Regions from separate parts of the Rhizobium sp. CFBP 13644 genome, predicted to be linked through region 4. Evidence: predicted binding sites of a transcription regulator. Region 4 holds the regulator's gene; each other region holds the start of a gene.

Region 1 (4,093 bases), on a different contig from region 4:
ATCCTGACGGAAGTCGTTGACCTTTTCCGTATTGGCCATATCCAGCGTCATGGATGCCGCCAGAAACTCGACCGGATAATGCGCCTTCATATAGGCCGTCTGGTAGGAAACGATGGCATAGGCTGCGGCGTGGGACTTGTTGAAGCCGTAATTGGCGAACTTCGCCAGGAGATCGAAGATGGTGTTGGACTGCGCCTTGGAGACATCGTTGCGCATCGCGCCTTCAACGAAGCGCTCGCGCTGCTGGTCCATCTCCTCCTTGATCTTCTTACCCATGGCGCGGCGCAGAAGGTCGGCTTCACCCAGCGAATAGCCGGACAGAACCTGGGCGATCTGCATCACCTGTTCCTGATAGACGATAACGCCCTGGGTTTCCTTCAGCAGATAATCGATGGTCGGATGGATCGACTCGATCTCTTCTTCGCCATGCTTGCGGGCGTTATAAACCGGGATATTCTCCATCGGACCCGGGCGATACAGCGCCACCAGCGCAATAATATCCTCGATGCAGTCAGGGCGCATGCCGATCAGCGCCTTGCGCATACCAGCACTTTCCACCTGAAACACGCCGATGGTTTCCCCGCGCGACAGCATCTCGTAGGTTTTCTCGTCCTCAAGCGGAATGGCGGCCAGATCAACCTTGATGCCCTTGCGCGCGACGAAATCCACCGCGACCTTCAAAACGGTGAGCGTCTTCAGACCCAGAAAGTCGAATTTGACGAGACCGGCGCTTTCCACCCATTTCATGTTGAACTGGGTGACCGGCATGTCTGAGCGCGGATCGCGGTACATTGGCACCAGCTTGGAAAGCGGGCGGTCTCCGATGACGATACCGGCGGCGTGGGTGGAGGCGTGGCGGTAAAGCCCCTCGATCTTCTGGGCGATATCCAGAAGGCGAGCGACGACGGGCTCCTTGTCCGCCTCTTCCTGAAAGCGCGGCTCTTCCTCGATGGCCTTGGACAAAGGCGTGGGATTGGCCGGATTGTTGGGCACAAGCTTGCAGATGCGGTCCACCTGCCCATAGGGCATTTCCAGCACGCGCCCGACATCGCGCAGCGCCGCACGCGCCTGCAACGAACCGAAGGTGATGATCTGCGCGACCTGTTCGCGGCCATATTTCTTCTGAACGTAACGAATGACTTCTTCGCGGCGATCCTGACAGAAGTCGATATCGAAGTCGGGCATGGATACGCGTTCGGGGTTCAAGAAGCGTTCGAACAGAAGGGAGAAACGAAGCGGATCGACGTCCGTGATGGTCAGCGCATAGGCAACCAGCGAGCCCGCACCCGAACCACGACCGGGGCCGACGGGGATATCCTGAAGCTTGGCCCATTTGATGAAGTCGGCAACGATGAGGAAGTAGCCCGGAAACTTCATACGCTCGATAACGCCGAGTTCGAAATCCAACCGGTCGCGATATTCCTGTTCGGTATAGCCCGGCGCCATGCCGAGCGCCGACAGTCTGTGCTCAAGACCCTCGACGGCCTGACGGCGCAACTCCGCACCTTCTGCACGATCAGCCTCGTCAGGATCATCACTCGCGCCGGTAAAGCGCGGCAGGATCGGCCCGCGCTTTTTCAGCACATAGGAGCAGCGCTGCGCGATCTCGATGGTGTTCTCAAGCGCTTCGGGCAGATCGGCAAATAGCGCCATCATTTCTTCGCGGCTTTTGAGATAATGATCGGGCGTCAGGCGGAAGCGGGTGTCATCGGACACGATGGCGTTATGGGCGACCGCCATCAGAGCATCATGGGCGTCATAATCAGCACGCGATGGGAAGAACGCCTCGTTGGTGGCAACCAGAGGCAGGTCATGCTCATAGGCAAGTGCCACCATGCGCCGTTCGTGGGCGCGGTCAAAATTGCCCTGCCGCTGCAGTTCGATATAGAAGCGATCACCGAAAAGCTCTTTCAGTGTCAGCAGGCGTTTTGTGGCCTGAGCCGCATGGCCCTCTCTCAGCGCCATGTCGATAGGCCCGCCGGAGGCGCCGCTGAGCACGATCAGCCCGGAATTATCCCCCTGATCCAACCATTCTTTCGTGATGCACACGGAAGGGCCAGTGTCCTCTCCATCGAGATAGGCACGGCTGATGAGGTCAACGAGACGCTCATAGCCTTTTGCATCTGCCGCCAGAACGACGATGGCTGGCAATTTTGCGAGACTATTGTTGCCGCGCTTATCATCGCCAGCGTCCTGCAGGTCGATAGACATCTGGCAACCGATGATCGGCTGGAGGCCTTCGTCACGAGCCTTTTCGGAAAACTCGAGAGCGACAAACAGATTGTTGGTATCGGTAATGGCAATGGCAGGCTGACCATCGCCCACAGCCTTGGACATGATCTTTTTCAAGGGCAAGGCTCCCTCGAGCAGGGAGTAAGCGGAGTGAACCCGCAAGTGCACGAAGCCGGGCGTCTGCATGTCTTTTCCAGCGTCTGCGCCGGTGACTGTAATATCGCCCATCTCGTAAAATCCCGTCATTCTGAGTCACGGGATTTTCGGCTTTTCCTTGGCCAGAGTCTACAGGCTTGGACAAGGTTTACACGTCATTTCTGACGGAAACGACAGTCACACTTCACATGGAAGTGAGGATGACACCGAAGCTGGCAACGAAGACGGCGATGGAAGCGAATGCAGCAATGTCACGGATGATGTCGGTCATTTGTCTCTCCATACTCTCTATGTTCTAACTTTGTTCCCATTTAGTTCTGATGTCAACGTCTTTTTCGACTCTCGTAATATGAACGCATCGCGACTCTCGCGGGTTCCCCCTTCGAGAGCCCGCACGCCGTTGGTGAATTTGGGATAGAGCGCAGCCTACGTCCCCCGCGCGCGCAGGCGCAGCCGAAGCGATCAGATGCCGGCCTTAAAAAATCGACGCCACAAACGCCAACAGGCACATCCTTTCTCAGAGGATATGCCTGTCGTGGTCTTGGTAGATTATGGCAGTAAACGGGACGCGTCAGAACTCGACGATCTTGCCTTCGCTCAATGTGACGCGGCGGTCCATGCGGCCTGCAAGCTCGTGGTTGTGCGTTGCGATGAGGGCTGCAAGACCGGACTGGCGGACCAGCGCCTCCAAGGCACCGAACACATAGGAGGCCGTTTCCGGATCAAGGTTGCCGGTCGGCTCATCGGCCAGAAGCAGAAGTGGCGCGTTGGCGACCGCACGGGCAATTGCCACGCGCTGCTGTTCGCCACCCGACAGTTCCGATGGGCGGTGATCGCCACGATGGCCGATGCGCATATAATCCAGAAGCGCGCTGGCGCGCTCCTTAGCCTCGGCATGCGGCAGCCCGGAAATGAGCTGCGGCATCATGATGTTCTCAAGCGCGGTGAATTCCGGCAGGAGATGGTGGAACTGGTAGACGAAGCCGATATCGCTGCGACGGATGGATGTGCGCTCTTCGTCTGAGAGATTGTCGCAAAGCCTGCCATTGATCGAGACCTCGCCAGCATCCGGGTGTTCCAGCAGGCCAGCCAGATGCAGCAAGGTGGATTTGCCCGTGCCTGATGGCGCGACGAGTGCGACAATCTCTCCGCTTTTCAGCTCAAGATCAGCATTCTTCAAAATGGAAAGGCTGTGTTCGCCCTGCCCGTAAGTCCGTTCCACGCCCTTGAGCCGCAACGCTGTTTTCTGTGCCATTGTATGATGCGGTCCTTATTCGTAACGCAGGGCCTGAACCGGGTCGAGCTTGGAGGCCCGCCAGGCCGGAAAGATCGTTGCCAGAAATGACAGTGTCAGCGCCATGATGACCACGGTCATCGTCTCGCTGAATTCCATTTCTGCCGGAAGCTGGCTGAGGAAATAAAGCTGCGGATCAAACAGAACCGTGCCGGAAATCCAGGAGAAGAACTGCCGGATCGATTCCACGTTAAGACAGACGAGCACGCCAAGGCCGACGCCCGCGAATGTGCCAACAATACCGATTGCCGCACCCGTCATGAAGAAAATCCGCATGATGGAGCCGGCGCTGGCACCCATGGTGCGCAGGATAGCGATGTCGCTGCCCTTATCCTTCACCAGCATGATGAGGCCGGAAATGATGTTAAGCGCCGCCACCAGCACGATGAGCGTCAGAATCATGAACATGAC
Region 2 (4,093 bases), on a different contig from region 4:
CCGGCGTGGGACAGGTCTTGAAGCAGCGCAAGCCTGAGGTGAAGGTGGTGGCCGTCGAGCCTGCCGACAGCCCGGTTCTGTCGGGCGGCACGCCCGGTCCGCACAAGATTCAAGGCATCGGTGCCGGTTTTGCGCCAGCGGTTCTCGACACAAAGATCTATGATGAAATCGTGACGATCAGCAATGAAGAGGCCTTCGAGACGGCCCGCCTCGTCGCCCGCCTGGAAGGCGTGCCTGTCGGAATCTCCTCCGGCGCTTCTCTTGCTGCTGCCATCAAGGTTGGCGCCCGCGACGAAAATGCGGGCAAGACCATTGTTGTCATCATTCCATCCTTTGCCGAGCGGTATCTCTCGACAGCATTGTTCGAGGGCCTTGGCCTTTAAGATCGCTTAGGCTTCACGCCCCGCTGGCATTGCTTGTGGGGCGTGAAGCAGGACATACAGTGACGCCTCTCCGCAACCCTGTGCTATCAAAAATCGCGGCGAGCTTTTAGCCAAGCTTCGCCGTTCACGCGGCATGTTCTGCCCGTGGTTTGATCTTTTCTTTCTGACCATCGCCGTGTGAGGCCATGGGTATTTCGGACGGGGCGCTGGAAGTTGCCTCGTTGGGTAGTTTTAGTATTGGCACCTTTCAGCGCCCCGTTCAGCGGTTTGTGTCCGCCCACGATCTCTTGCCACGGCTGGCTATTCCCGGATGGCGAGGGCAGGCCTTGCCGGAAAACCGGTCGGACATGACCAAGGTCCAACCCTTCCCCATTCCGGGCGGCGGCACCCCTTTGGGATACCGCCTGCCAGTTCGGCTACACCTGCCTTCGCCTGACATCCGCGCCGATTGATCAAAGCGCGGACCCGGGCGATCCGTTTTTCGCAAGGTAGGCATCCGCCGATCAGCCGATGCCCGCCCTCACGATCCGTCCGCATCCTTTGCGATGCGGGGCAGATGCAGCGTGTTCCTGTGTACCGCCTGACTTTCGCCGTTCCGCCATCCGGTCGCGTTCGAGCATGGGCGAAGGGCTGTCGGTACGCCCGGTGGCTGACGAGCCGGACTGATGCAGACGCGAAACGAACCCGTAAGGCATTCGCAACGCACAAGCATCAGGCCGGATCGAACATGGAGGAGATTGCGCCAGCCGGTCCGAAACCGGCGCTATCCCCTCACCCGTTGCCCCCGGGGAGATCGCTGCCAGACCCCGGTGATGAAAGGTTGCGTAGCCTCATCACCACCAGCGCCGGTTCCGCCTCGCCGCAACGCCTTGCGGTGTATCCGAGGGCGGAACGGGGACATTTTGCTGGTGATTCGCCCGTCATTGAGAAACTGCAGATCGATTTTTTGAGGATTTTCGGAGATTTTTATTAAAGCATTGATTCAGATGAAGAATATCTTGCGATATAGTAGCGCTAGTGGCTGGGGCACAACCCCTCTACCCAAGAAAATCTACGACTTAGCTGCGCTAAGATCGTGATTTTCTGTCCTCTCCCATAAGGGGAGAGGTAGCCGCGCGCCTTGATCACGCCGCCGCCGTCAGCCGCTCCCCGGCGATGCGGTAGGAGATGGCTTCGGCCAGATGAATGCGGGTGACGGTTGGCCTGTCATCCAGATCAGCGAGCGTGCGGGCAACTTTCAGGATGCGGTGATAGCCACGGGCGGAGAATTTCAGTTTCTCGGCGGCATCACGCAGCAATTGCAGGCCGGGCGCGTCCGGTTCTGCGAATTTTTCGATCAGCGCTGTGGAGCAGCGGGCATTGGTGCGAATGCCGTTAAAGCCTGCAGCAGCGAAGCGATCCTGTTGCAGATCGCGGGCGCGGGCAACGCGGATGGCGACATCGGCGCTGGCTTCTGCGGCCATGGGGCGAATGAGGTCGGCAGCGGAAACGGCGGGAACCTCGATGCGGATATCGATGCGGTCCATCAAGGGGCCAGAAATGCGCTGCTGATAATCCGTAACGCAGCGCGGACCACGGGCGCAGGTGAAGCCCGGCTCGCCCGCCATGCCGCATTTGCACGGGTTCATGGCGGCAACCAGCTGGATTTCTGCGGGATAGCTGACGCGATGATTGGCGCGGGCAATGATGCACTCGCCCGTTTCCAGCGGCTGACGCAGGGCATCCAGCGCCTGCGGTGAAAACTCCGGGAACTCATCGAGAAACAGCACGCCGTGATGGGCAAGCGATGCCTCCCCCGGCTTTGCCCGCATGCCACCGCCCACAAGTGCTGCCATGGTGGCGGAATGGTGCGGGGTGCGGAAGGGACGCCGATCCGACAGCTTGCCGCCGGAGAGTTGCCCGGCAATGGAATGGACCATGGAAACTTCCAGAAGTTCCGACGCCAAGAGCGGTGGCAGGATGGAGGGAAGGCGCGAGGCCAGCATAGATTTGCCCGAGCCGGGTGGACCGACCATCAGCAAATTGTGGCCTCCGGCAGCAGCGACCTCCAGAGCGCGCTTGGCGCTTTCCTGGCCTTTGATATCGGCCAAGTCCGGCAGGTTGGCGGGGTTGGCGCGGATGGCAGCGACCGGGCGTGCCAGCTGTTGCGTCCCGCGAAAATGATTGACGAGGGCAATGAGGCTGCGCGGTGCGAGAATATCAAACTGAGCCCCTGCCCATGCGGCTTCTCCACCGCTATCTGCCGGGCAGATAAGGCCCTTGCCCTGCGCATTGGCGCCGATGGCAGCAGGCAGCGCACCGGATACGGCCCCAATGGTGCCATCCAGATTAAGCTCACCCAGAACGACATAAGCATTGAGCGCTTCCGCCGGGATGGCGCCCAGCGCGGCCATGAGGCCAAGCGCAATGGGCAAATCGAAATGCGAGCCTTCCTTGGGCAGATCAGCGGGTGCCAGATTGACGGTGACCTTCTTGGCGGGAAGTGCCAAGCCGGACGCATGGAGGGCGGCCTGCACCCGCTCCCGGCTCTCTGCGACGGCCTTATCCGGCAGGCCGACGATCTGCATGCCGACCTTGCCCGGCGCGACCATGACCTGAACCTCGACAGGCACACCCTCTATGCCCTGAAATGCCACCGTATTGACGCGCGCAACCATGAAAGCCCCCATATGCGGACTTTCGAAAACTCGCATAAAGCGAGTAGTTGTCCGTCTCTGCAACCTTGCACAGACGCCAACGCAAAACAAGAACAGGAAGTGAACAATTCCACTTATACCGGGCAGAAAAAATGTGGCCGGTTGCAGGCTATCAAACGCCGGTGGAGCCGAAGCCGCCCGCGCCGCGTGTTGTCTGCGAGGTTTCGCTGACCTCGACAACATCAACCTGCGTGACCGGCGCGATGACCATCTGGGCGATGCGCATGCCGCGCTCAACCACGAAATCCTCCTGCCCCAGATTGGCGAGGATGACCTTGACCTCACCGCGATAATCGCTGTCCACGGTGCCGGGCGTGTTGAGGCAGGTGATACCGCTCTTGATGGCAAGGCCGGAGCGCGGGCGGATCTGTGCCTCATAGTCTTCAGGCACTTCGAAGATGAAGCCAGTGGGCACCAGAGCGCGGGTGCCGGGTGCTAGCACCAGCGGTGCGCCTTCCTCCACCGCTGCGCGTAGATCCATGCCTGCGGCCCCTGATGTCTCATAGGAGGGCAGTTCAATGCCTCCCGCGTGGGGCAAGCGGACAAGATTAAGGGCGGGGCGTTTCTGCTTTTCTTGGGTCATGGCGCATTAGTTTTCCTTGTGCGGGCCAAGGTCAATTGCAAAAGCGGCCCCGAAACGCTAGATACCCCGCAATTCCACAGGATTTGTCAGATGACCGAAACACTCGCAGAGGCGGTTTCCCGCCGCCGCACCTTCGCTATTATCGCGCACCCGGACGCCGGTAAGACGACGCTGACCGAAAAGCTGCTGCTGTTCGGCGGTGCCATTCAGCTGGCCGGTGAAGTGAAGGCGAAGAAGGACCGCATCCAGACGCGGTCTGACTGGATGAAGATCGAGCGCGAACGCGGCATCTCCGTCGTGACCTCGGTCATGACCTTTGAATATGACGACAAGGTCTTCAATATTCTCGATACGCCGGGTCACGAAGACTTTGCCGATGACACCTATCGCACGCTGACGGCGGTGGATGCTGCGATCATGGTGATCGATGC
Region 3 (4,093 bases), on a different contig from region 4:
CGGCGAAACGCCCATCGCGCAATAATCTGTTTTGAATAGTCAAAAGCCGCGCTCTGCATTTGTGCAAGCGCGGCTTTTGCGTGTTCGCTGGTTAGGCCTGAGCCAGATCAGGCAGGCTTTTCTGCCCGCTCCACAAAACCGTCGAGAACCCGTTTTTGCCCGGCGCGATCAAAGTCGATAGTGAGTTTGTTGCCTTCGACGCTCGCGACATTGCCATTTCCGAATTTCAGATGGAAAACGCGGTCGCCGACGAAGAATTTCGATGGCGTATCGGCCACCGATTTGGCGACGAGTTCGCCATCGATCGTGCGTGTTTTCGGGCCGCTTTCGCCGTAGCCGATGCGCTCGACAGCGTGGCCGGAACGGCTGCCCCAATTGTCGCGCGTCGCGTCAGATTTGTTGGCCTGCGCACGCTTCCATCCCGGTGTGGAATAGGTGTTGGTGAAGGGGTCGGCGGAATCAAAGCGAGACTGGCCGTAGCCGCCGCGCCCACCATAGCCGCCGTAATTGCTATCGGACGCCGAGACTTCGACGTGGTTGGGCGGCAACTCTTCCAGAAAGCGGGAGGGGATCGTGGCTTGCCACAGGCCATGGATGCGGCGGTTGGAAACGAACCAGATGTGGCAACGGCGCTTGGCGCGGGTGATGCCGACATAGGCCAGACGACGCTCTTCTTCGAGGCCGGAACGCCCACCTTCATCGAGGGAACGCTGGTGCGGAAACAGTCCTTCCTCCCAGCCGGGCAGGAAAACGGTTTCGAATTCCAGACCCTTGGCGGAATGCAGCGTCATGATCGAGACGGCATCCAGCTCGGCGTTCTTTTCGGTATCCATGACCAGTGCCACATGCTCAAGGAAGCTGCGCATGCTCTCATAGGCTTCCATGGAGCGGATCAGTTCCTTCAGGTTTTCCAGCCTGCCGGGGCCTTCGGCGGTCTTATCCGCCTGCCACATGGCGGTGTAGCCGCTCTCATCGAGGATCTGTTCGGCCAGCACCGTGTGCTCTGTGTTTTCCAGCAGGGTCTGCCAGCGGCGGAAATCCTGCACGACATCGAACAGCGCCTTGCGCGCCTTGGGCTTCAACTCGTCCGTCTCGATAATGTCAGCCGCTGCCGCCAGCATGGGGATGTCGCGGGCGCGGGCATAATCATGCAGGTTGCGAACGGTCGTATCGCCAAGGCCACGCTTTGGCGTGTTGATGATGCGCTCGAAAGCCAGATCGTCTGCGGACTGGCAGACGAGACGGAAATAGGCCAGCGCATCACGGATTTCGAGACGCTCATAGAAGCGTGGACCGCCGATAACGCGGTAGTTGAGGCCAAGCGTTACAAACCGGTCTTCGAACTCGCGCATCTGGAAGGACGCACGCACCAGAATGGCCATGTTGTTCAGCGGGTGCTTGGTGCGCTGGAGCTGTTCGATCTCCTCACCGACGGCGCGGGCTTCCTCTTCCGAATCCCAGGCCGCGTGAACAACGACCTTTTCATCGTCGGGTTCGCTTCGGTCTGTAAACAGTGTCTTGCCAAGGCGGCCTTCATTATGCGCGATCAGGTGACCGGCAGCGCCCAGAATATGTTCGGTGGATCGGTAGTTGCGCTCCAGCTTGATGACCTTTGCGCCGGGAAAATCCTTGTCAAAGCGCAGGATATTGTCCACCTCGGCACCGCGCCAGCCATAGATCGACTGGTCGTCATCGCCCACGCAGCAGACATTTTGCGGCTCGCCCTTGGGGCGCTGCGCCAGAAGCCTCAGCCACATATATTGGCAGGTGTTGGTGTCCTGATACTCGTCCACCAGAATGTAGCGAAACTTGCTGTGGTATTCTTTGAGAATGTCCGGGTGATTACGGAATATGGTGATGGGGTGCAGCAGCAGGTCGCCGAAATCACAGGCATTCAGTGTTTTCAAACGTGCTTGATAGGCGGCATAGAGTTCGCGGCCCTTACCGTTTGCAAAGGCGCGGCTATCGCCTTCTGGAATATCCGGCGGTGTCAGACCCTTGTTCTTCCAGCCATCGATCATGCCGGCGAACTGCTTGGCGGGCCAACGCTTGTCATCAAGACCTTCGGCCTGAATGAGCTGTTTCAGCAGCCGCACCACGTCATCCGTATCGAGAATGGTGAAATCCGACTTCAGGCCCATCATTTCGGCATGTCTGCGCAGAAGCTTGACGCCGATGGAGTGGAAGGTGCCAAGCCACGGCATGCCCTCAACCGCGCCACCGACGAGAACGCCGATACGTTCCTTCATCTCGCGCGCGGCCTTGTTGGTGAAGGTCACGGCCAGAATCTGGCTCGGATAGACGCGGCCTGTTGCCAGAATATGGGCGATGCGCGTCGTCAACACGCGGGTTTTGCCGGTGCCGGCACCCGCCAGAACCAGAACGGGGCCTTCCAGGGTCTCGACGGCTTCGCGCTGTTCCGGGTTGAGGCCTGCCAGATAATCGGGCGCAGCGCGCCCCTGATCGCGTGCTGCCATAGCACGCGCCGCGATGCCCAAACCGCCCGGCGCTGGAGGTGCGGCGGGCTGGCGGCGTGGCTCGGAAGGTTCCTCATCGAAGAACGGCATATCGTCGAAACTGTTGCTCATGCGGCCCAATGTAGTGATTCGGGGCGGAAAGGCCAGAACCATGTTCTGCTTTTATTCCTCTTTCAACTGTCAACGCGCCTGTTTCAGGGCATTTTCACTGAGGCCGTGGGAGCATCGAACCCGTATGGAGCGTGGCCGGAGGCTGTTTAAAAGCGTCGTAAATTACCATTATGTAAGAAACGGATTTGTGCGTTGCGTTGTTTAAGGTGAGCAAGGATACTGCTGTAAATACAAGGCGTCCGCACTAAAATGGAATGCGGAGACAGTCGAAATCAATTCGGAGACGTGTATGCGGGTTTGGAAGCAGCTTGGTGTCGGTCTGGCCGTCGTGGGGGCGGGGTTCTGTCTTTGGGCCTATAATTCACCAGACGGCAAAGTTTTGCTGGCCAAGGTTGGACTTGCAAGCCCGGAAAAGCCTGCTGCAGAGGCCGGTGGCACGGCAGCCGCTGGTGGTGGGCAGCGCGGGCAGGGCGGTGGAAGGGGCAACAGCGCAACGCTGGTCGCGCTCGCACCCGTCAAGTCCGGAACCGTGAATGACCGTCTGAATGCAATTGGCAACGGGGAGGCTATTCAGTCTGTCGTCGTCACGCCGCAGGCTTCGGGGCTGATTTCCGAAATTCTCGTATCATCGGGGCAAAGTGTCAAAAAAGGCGATGTGCTGGCGCGGCTGGATGATGATGAGCAGGTCATTGAGCGTGAAAAGGCGCAGGTCGCGCTGCGCAGCGCAGTCGAGAAGTCCACGTCCTACGCGAATTTGCGTTCGGTTGCGCGGCTTGATGTGCTGGATGCCCAGATTGCCGAGGAAGCGGCGAAGCTTGCGCTGAGCACAGCCGAACTCAATCTGAAACGGCGCAATATCGTTGCCCCTATCGACGGCATCGCCGGTATTGTTGCGATCAACATCGGCGATAACGCAACGACGCAGACCAGTATTGTCAGCATTGATGACCGTTCGAAAATTCTCGTCAACTTCTGGGCGCCGGAGCGTTTTACCACGGCCATCAAGGTTGGGATGCCGGTGGAGGCGACATCGATTTCCCGCCCGGGCGAGAAATTCTCCGGCAAGGTTGAGGCGGTCGATAACCGGGTGGACGAAGCCAGCCGGACGGTGCGTGTGCGCGCCGTTTTCGAGAATGCGAGAGACGATCTGCGCGCTGGCATGTCCTTTGCCGTCACCATGGGCTTCACCGGCGAAAATTATCCCTCTGTCGATCCGCTCGCCGTGCAGTGGGATGCCGAAGGCTCCTATGTCTGGCGCGTGAAGGACGACAAGTCTCACAAGGTTCGCGTTCAGGTCGTTCAGCGCAATCCGGATTCCGTGCTGGTCAAGGCTGACCTTGCGCCGGATGAGCCGATCGTGATCGAAGGCTTGCAGCGTGTGCGCGAAGGTGGCGCCGTGCGAACGGCTGGGCAGAAGAAAGCACCGGAGGTCGCCAGCCGATGACAGACCAGACCACGACCAGTGCAAATGATTCCAAGGCGACGTTTACAGCACTCTTCGTGCG
Region 4 (4,093 bases):
CCGAAACGCAACCGGGCAGAAAAAGGCATCAACGGCTGTGAACTCAGCACCCGCGAGGAATGGACCGCCGTGGGCTTTTAGCCCCTGCTGCCACAAGACGTCGATCCGGGAAATATCTCTCTGCAATGCGTCCGATATGGATGACGGCCGTATCCGAAGACCAACGCTCATCGGATGGTTGTTGCGCAATGTCGAAAAGCCGGCATGCATTTCCGCAGCGGCAGAGCGAGACCAGGCCCGCGCCTTTGCATCCGCTGCCCATACGCCATCATGCTTTTCCGCAAGATATTCGGTGATGGCTAGCGATTCCCATACTGTCAGATCAACATCCACCAGGCAGGGAACTTTCGATGTCGGTGAAAACTCCGAAAACGCATGGTCCTTGTCATCGAAACGCATGAATCGCTCGGAAAATCCAATTCCGAGCGTGCGCATCAGCACCCAGATGCGCAGCGACCAAGACGAGTAATTCTTGTTGGCGATGAAAAGTTGATACATGGGCGGCGCTCCAGAAGGCAGCGATCAAAAAGAGAAAACTATCAGTAAACGAGAGAATTTCTTGCATAAAGCCATCCACAGCGATGGCATCATTCAAATTATTTGATGGCCGTCACCAACGTGGCGATCAATGCCGGGTCACAAGCACCGCCTTCAAACGCAACGGCGCATTTCCATGCCATAAGTATCTGCCGACATAACGGAAAATTCACTCAAAATCACACAATCGTAATGGAGTCGATACCCGGCTAACCAATTCTATCACCGCGCTGTGACTTGAGGTCCCGCGAGCGTCAACAGAGTTAAGACTGCGCCTGAAAAGCGAGGCAAGAGCCTGTCAGGCTGGTCAGTGATAACGCCTGATCAGACCAACTAGCTTTCCCTGAATCTTGACCCTGTCGGGTCCAAATATGCGGGTTTCATAAGCAGGGTTCGCAGCTTCAAGTGCGATAGACGCGCCGTTGCGACGGAAGCGCTTAAGCGTTGCCTCCTCTTCGTCCACCAGAGCCACGATGATATCACCGGGATTTGCGGTGCTGGTATCCTTGATAATGACGGTATCGCCGTCAAATATACCGGCTTCGATCATCGAATCGCCTTTAACCTCAAGCGCGTAATGCTCACCCGCACCCAGCATATCCATCGGCACGACCACATCATGAGTGTTGTTCTGAATGGCGGAGATTGGCACGCCCGCTGCAATGCGTCCCATGACCGGTACACTGACTGATTCGGAATTTCTGCTGTTGGAAGACGATGGCTGAGGCCGTTGCTCAACAGCTGCTGTTTTGCCGAGACTGCCTTCAATAACGCTTGGCGTGAAGCCGCGCTGTGGCTTTTCTGGGGGCGAATATGATTCGGGAAGCTTGATAACCTCAAGCGCACGCGCTCTGTTCGGTAGCCGGCGAATGAAACCACGCTCCTCCAAGGCTGTGATCAACCGATGGATGCCTGACTTTGAGGCAAGCTCGAGTGCATCCTTCATTTCATCGAAAGATGGTGGCACGCCGGACTCTTTCATTCTCTCATGAATGAATAGAAGCAGTTCCTGCTGTTTGCGCGTGAGCATGAAGAGACCCTTGACGATTCGAGGCGGAGATTCGGGAAACAAATACAGAACGAACACTATCTGTTCCATATGTGTTCTGCAATCCCTTAAAACTCAGTGAAAGTACAAACGAGTTTCAGCGATGCCCACAATCCCGCCGAATACGGTTCCTATACCGTGACTCGCTGTCGGCTTACTGCTACATGCGTTGCTAAGATCGGGCGCGATGCCCGTGCACTGTTTCATTTGTTCCAAGGGAAAACCATGAGTGCGACGAACAATCTGAAGGTCATTGCCGGCGAGGGTGCTGGAGCGGTCTCTTTCTCGAACACCGAACGATTTTCCCTGATTGCCGGTCCGTGTCAGATGGAAAGCCGCGACCATGCTTTCATGATTGCCGAAACGCTGGCCGAACTCTGCGGCAAGCTGGGAATCGGTCTGGTTTACAAATCATCCTACGACAAGGCCAATCGCACCTCGCTTTCGGGCCAGCGCGGCATTGGCATCGACAAGGCGCTTGAAGTTTTCGCAGAATTGAAGGCGCAGTTCGGATTTCCAGTCCTTTCGGACATTCACACCGAAGAGCAGTGCGTCATTGTTGCGCCCGTCATAGATATTCTGCAGATTCCGGCATTCCTCAGCCGTCAGACGGACCTACTAGTCGCTGCTGCCAAGACCGGCCGCGTCATCAATGTGAAGAAGGGCCAGTTTCTGGCACCCTGGGACATGAAAAACGTGCTGGCCAAGCTGAATGACAGCGGCAACCCCAATGTCCTGCTCTGCGAACGCGGCGCGTCTTTCGGTTACAATACATTGGTATCCGACATGCGGTCTTTGCCAATCATGGCATCGCTCGGTGCGCCCGTTATATTCGATGCGACCCATTCGGTTCAGCAGCCGGGCGGGCAGGGTGGCTCGACGGGTGGTCAACGCGAGTTCGTGGAAACATTGGCGCGTGCGGCGGTCGCCGTTGGTGTTGCCGGTCTTTTCATAGAGACGCATGAGGACCCTGATAATGCGCCATCCGATGGCCCCAACATGGTTCACCTGAAAGATATGCCTAAGCTTCTCGAAAAACTTCTGGCTTTCGACAATATCACCAAGTCCACCTGATAGTTCGGCGCCGAGAGGCGTCGATGGAAACCATCGCGCAGGACGGGGCTTGTCATTGTAATTTCTTCCGCATCGGCTACAGCGGAAGACGACCACCAAACGACTCACCGCTCTGGCGACGTGTTTTTATCGCAAGCCGGAATCTGAAACTTCTTCACAGGTTCCCTCATGCGCTTTAAGACATGCACCTGAAAACACTGTTCCAATCCTAAGGGAGAGATCATGACAGCCATTACCGACATTATCGCACGCGAAATTCTCGACAGCCGCGGCAACCCGACCGTTGAGGTAGATGTCTATCTTGAAGACGGCTCTTTCGGCCGCGCAGCGGTTCCATCGGGCGCATCCACTGGCGCGCATGAAGCTGTAGAGCTGCGCGATGGCGGCAAGCGTTACCTCGGTAAGGGCGTCGAGAAGGCCGTCGAAGCGGTCAACACGGAAATCTTCGATGCGCTGGGCGGTTTCGATGCCGAGAGCCAGATCCATGTCGACCAGACGCTGATCGAACTCGACGGTACTCCGAACAAGTCGCGCCTCGGTGCCAATGCCATTCTCGGCGTTTCGCTGGCTGTTGCTAAGGCTGCTGCTGAAACCACGGGCCTGCCACTCTATCGTTACGTTGGTGGCCCTAACGCGCATCTGTTGCCAGTTCCAATGATGAACATCATCAACGGTGGCGCGCATGCCGATAACCCAATCGACTTTCAGGAATTCATGATCATGCCAGTCGGCGCGGAAAATATCCGTGACGCGGTGCGTATCGGTGCTGAAATCTTCCACGTTCTGAAGAAGGAACTGTCTGCGCAGGGTTTCAACACCAATGTGGGCGATGAAGGCGGCTTTGCGCCGGGCCTGAAGAGCGCACCGGAAGCACTCGATTTCATCATGAAGTCCGTTGAAAAGGCTGGTTACAAGCCAGGCGAAGACGTGGCGCTGGCTCTCGATTGCGCCTCGACGGAATTCTTCAAGAACGGCAAATACGTGATGGAAGGCGAAGGCCGCACGCTCGAGCCTGAAGCCATGGCGGACTATCTCGCCGAGCTGGCCGGTAAGTATCCGATCATCTCCATCGAAGACGGCATGGCTGAAGACGATTGGGACGGCTGGAAGTACCTTACAGACAAGATCGGCAAGAAGGTTCAGCTGGTTGGCGACGATCTGTTCGTGACCAACTCTGCACGCCTTCGTGACGGCATCAAGATGGGCGTCGCCAATTCGATCCTCGTCAAGGTCAACCAGATCGGCTCGCTCACAGAAACGCTCGACGCTGTCGAAACTGCACACAAGGCTGGCTACACGGCTGTCATGTCTCACCGCTCTGGTGAAACAGAAGACTCCACGATTGCCGATCTTTCGGTTGCCACCAACTGCGGACAGATCAAGACAGGTTCGCTTTCGCGCTCAGACCGTCTGGCCAAGTACAACCAGTTGATC

The links. Region 4 encodes LexA, which represses DNA repair genes until DNA is damaged. Its sites were predicted from a motif close to TGTTCNNNNTGTGTTCNG; they were not measured.
Region 1: dnaE (DNA polymerase III subunit alpha) is a predicted target of LexA. The motif match lies at 2,680-2,697, and genes of this name have one in related genera.
Region 2: IFT53_RS03685 (YifB family Mg chelatase-like AAA ATPase) is a predicted target of LexA. The motif match lies at 3,129-3,146, and genes of this name have one in related genera.
Region 3: IFT53_RS08195 (ATP-dependent helicase) is a predicted target of LexA. The motif match lies at 2,630-2,647, and genes of this name have one in related genera.

Annotation. Positions count from the first base shown of each region.
Region 1 covers NZ_JACYVF010000009.1:25,720-29,812, reverse strand. Annotated here, with positions in the region: gene dnaE (DNA polymerase III subunit alpha) at 1-2,460, opposite strand, end outside; gene IFT53_RS19465 (ABC transporter ATP-binding protein) at 2,960-3,643, opposite strand; gene IFT53_RS19460 (lipoprotein-releasing ABC transporter permease subunit) at 3,659-4,093, opposite strand, start outside.
Region 2 covers NZ_JACYVF010000001.1:775,413-779,505, forward strand. Annotated here, with positions in the region: gene cysK (cysteine synthase A) at 1-383, shown strand, start outside; gene IFT53_RS03680 (hypothetical protein) at 569-835, shown strand; gene IFT53_RS03685 (YifB family Mg chelatase-like AAA ATPase) at 1,508-3,040, opposite strand; gene dut (dUTP diphosphatase) at 3,192-3,662, opposite strand; gene IFT53_RS03695 (peptide chain release factor 3) at 3,753-4,093, shown strand, end outside.
Region 3 covers NZ_JACYVF010000002.1:652,745-656,837, forward strand. Annotated here, with positions in the region: gene IFT53_RS23950 (hypothetical protein) at 1-25, shown strand, start outside; gene IFT53_RS08195 (ATP-dependent helicase) at 108-2,588, opposite strand; gene IFT53_RS08200 (efflux RND transporter periplasmic adaptor subunit) at 2,878-4,032, shown strand; gene IFT53_RS08205 (efflux RND transporter permease subunit) at 4,029-4,093, shown strand, end outside.
Region 4 covers NZ_JACYVF010000008.1:49,035-53,127, reverse strand. Annotated here, with positions in the region: gene IFT53_RS18320 (glutathione S-transferase family protein) at 1-498, opposite strand, end outside; gene lexA (transcriptional repressor LexA) at 845-1,567, opposite strand; gene kdsA (3-deoxy-8-phosphooctulonate synthase) at 1,811-2,659, shown strand; gene eno (phosphopyruvate hydratase) at 2,882-4,093, shown strand, end outside.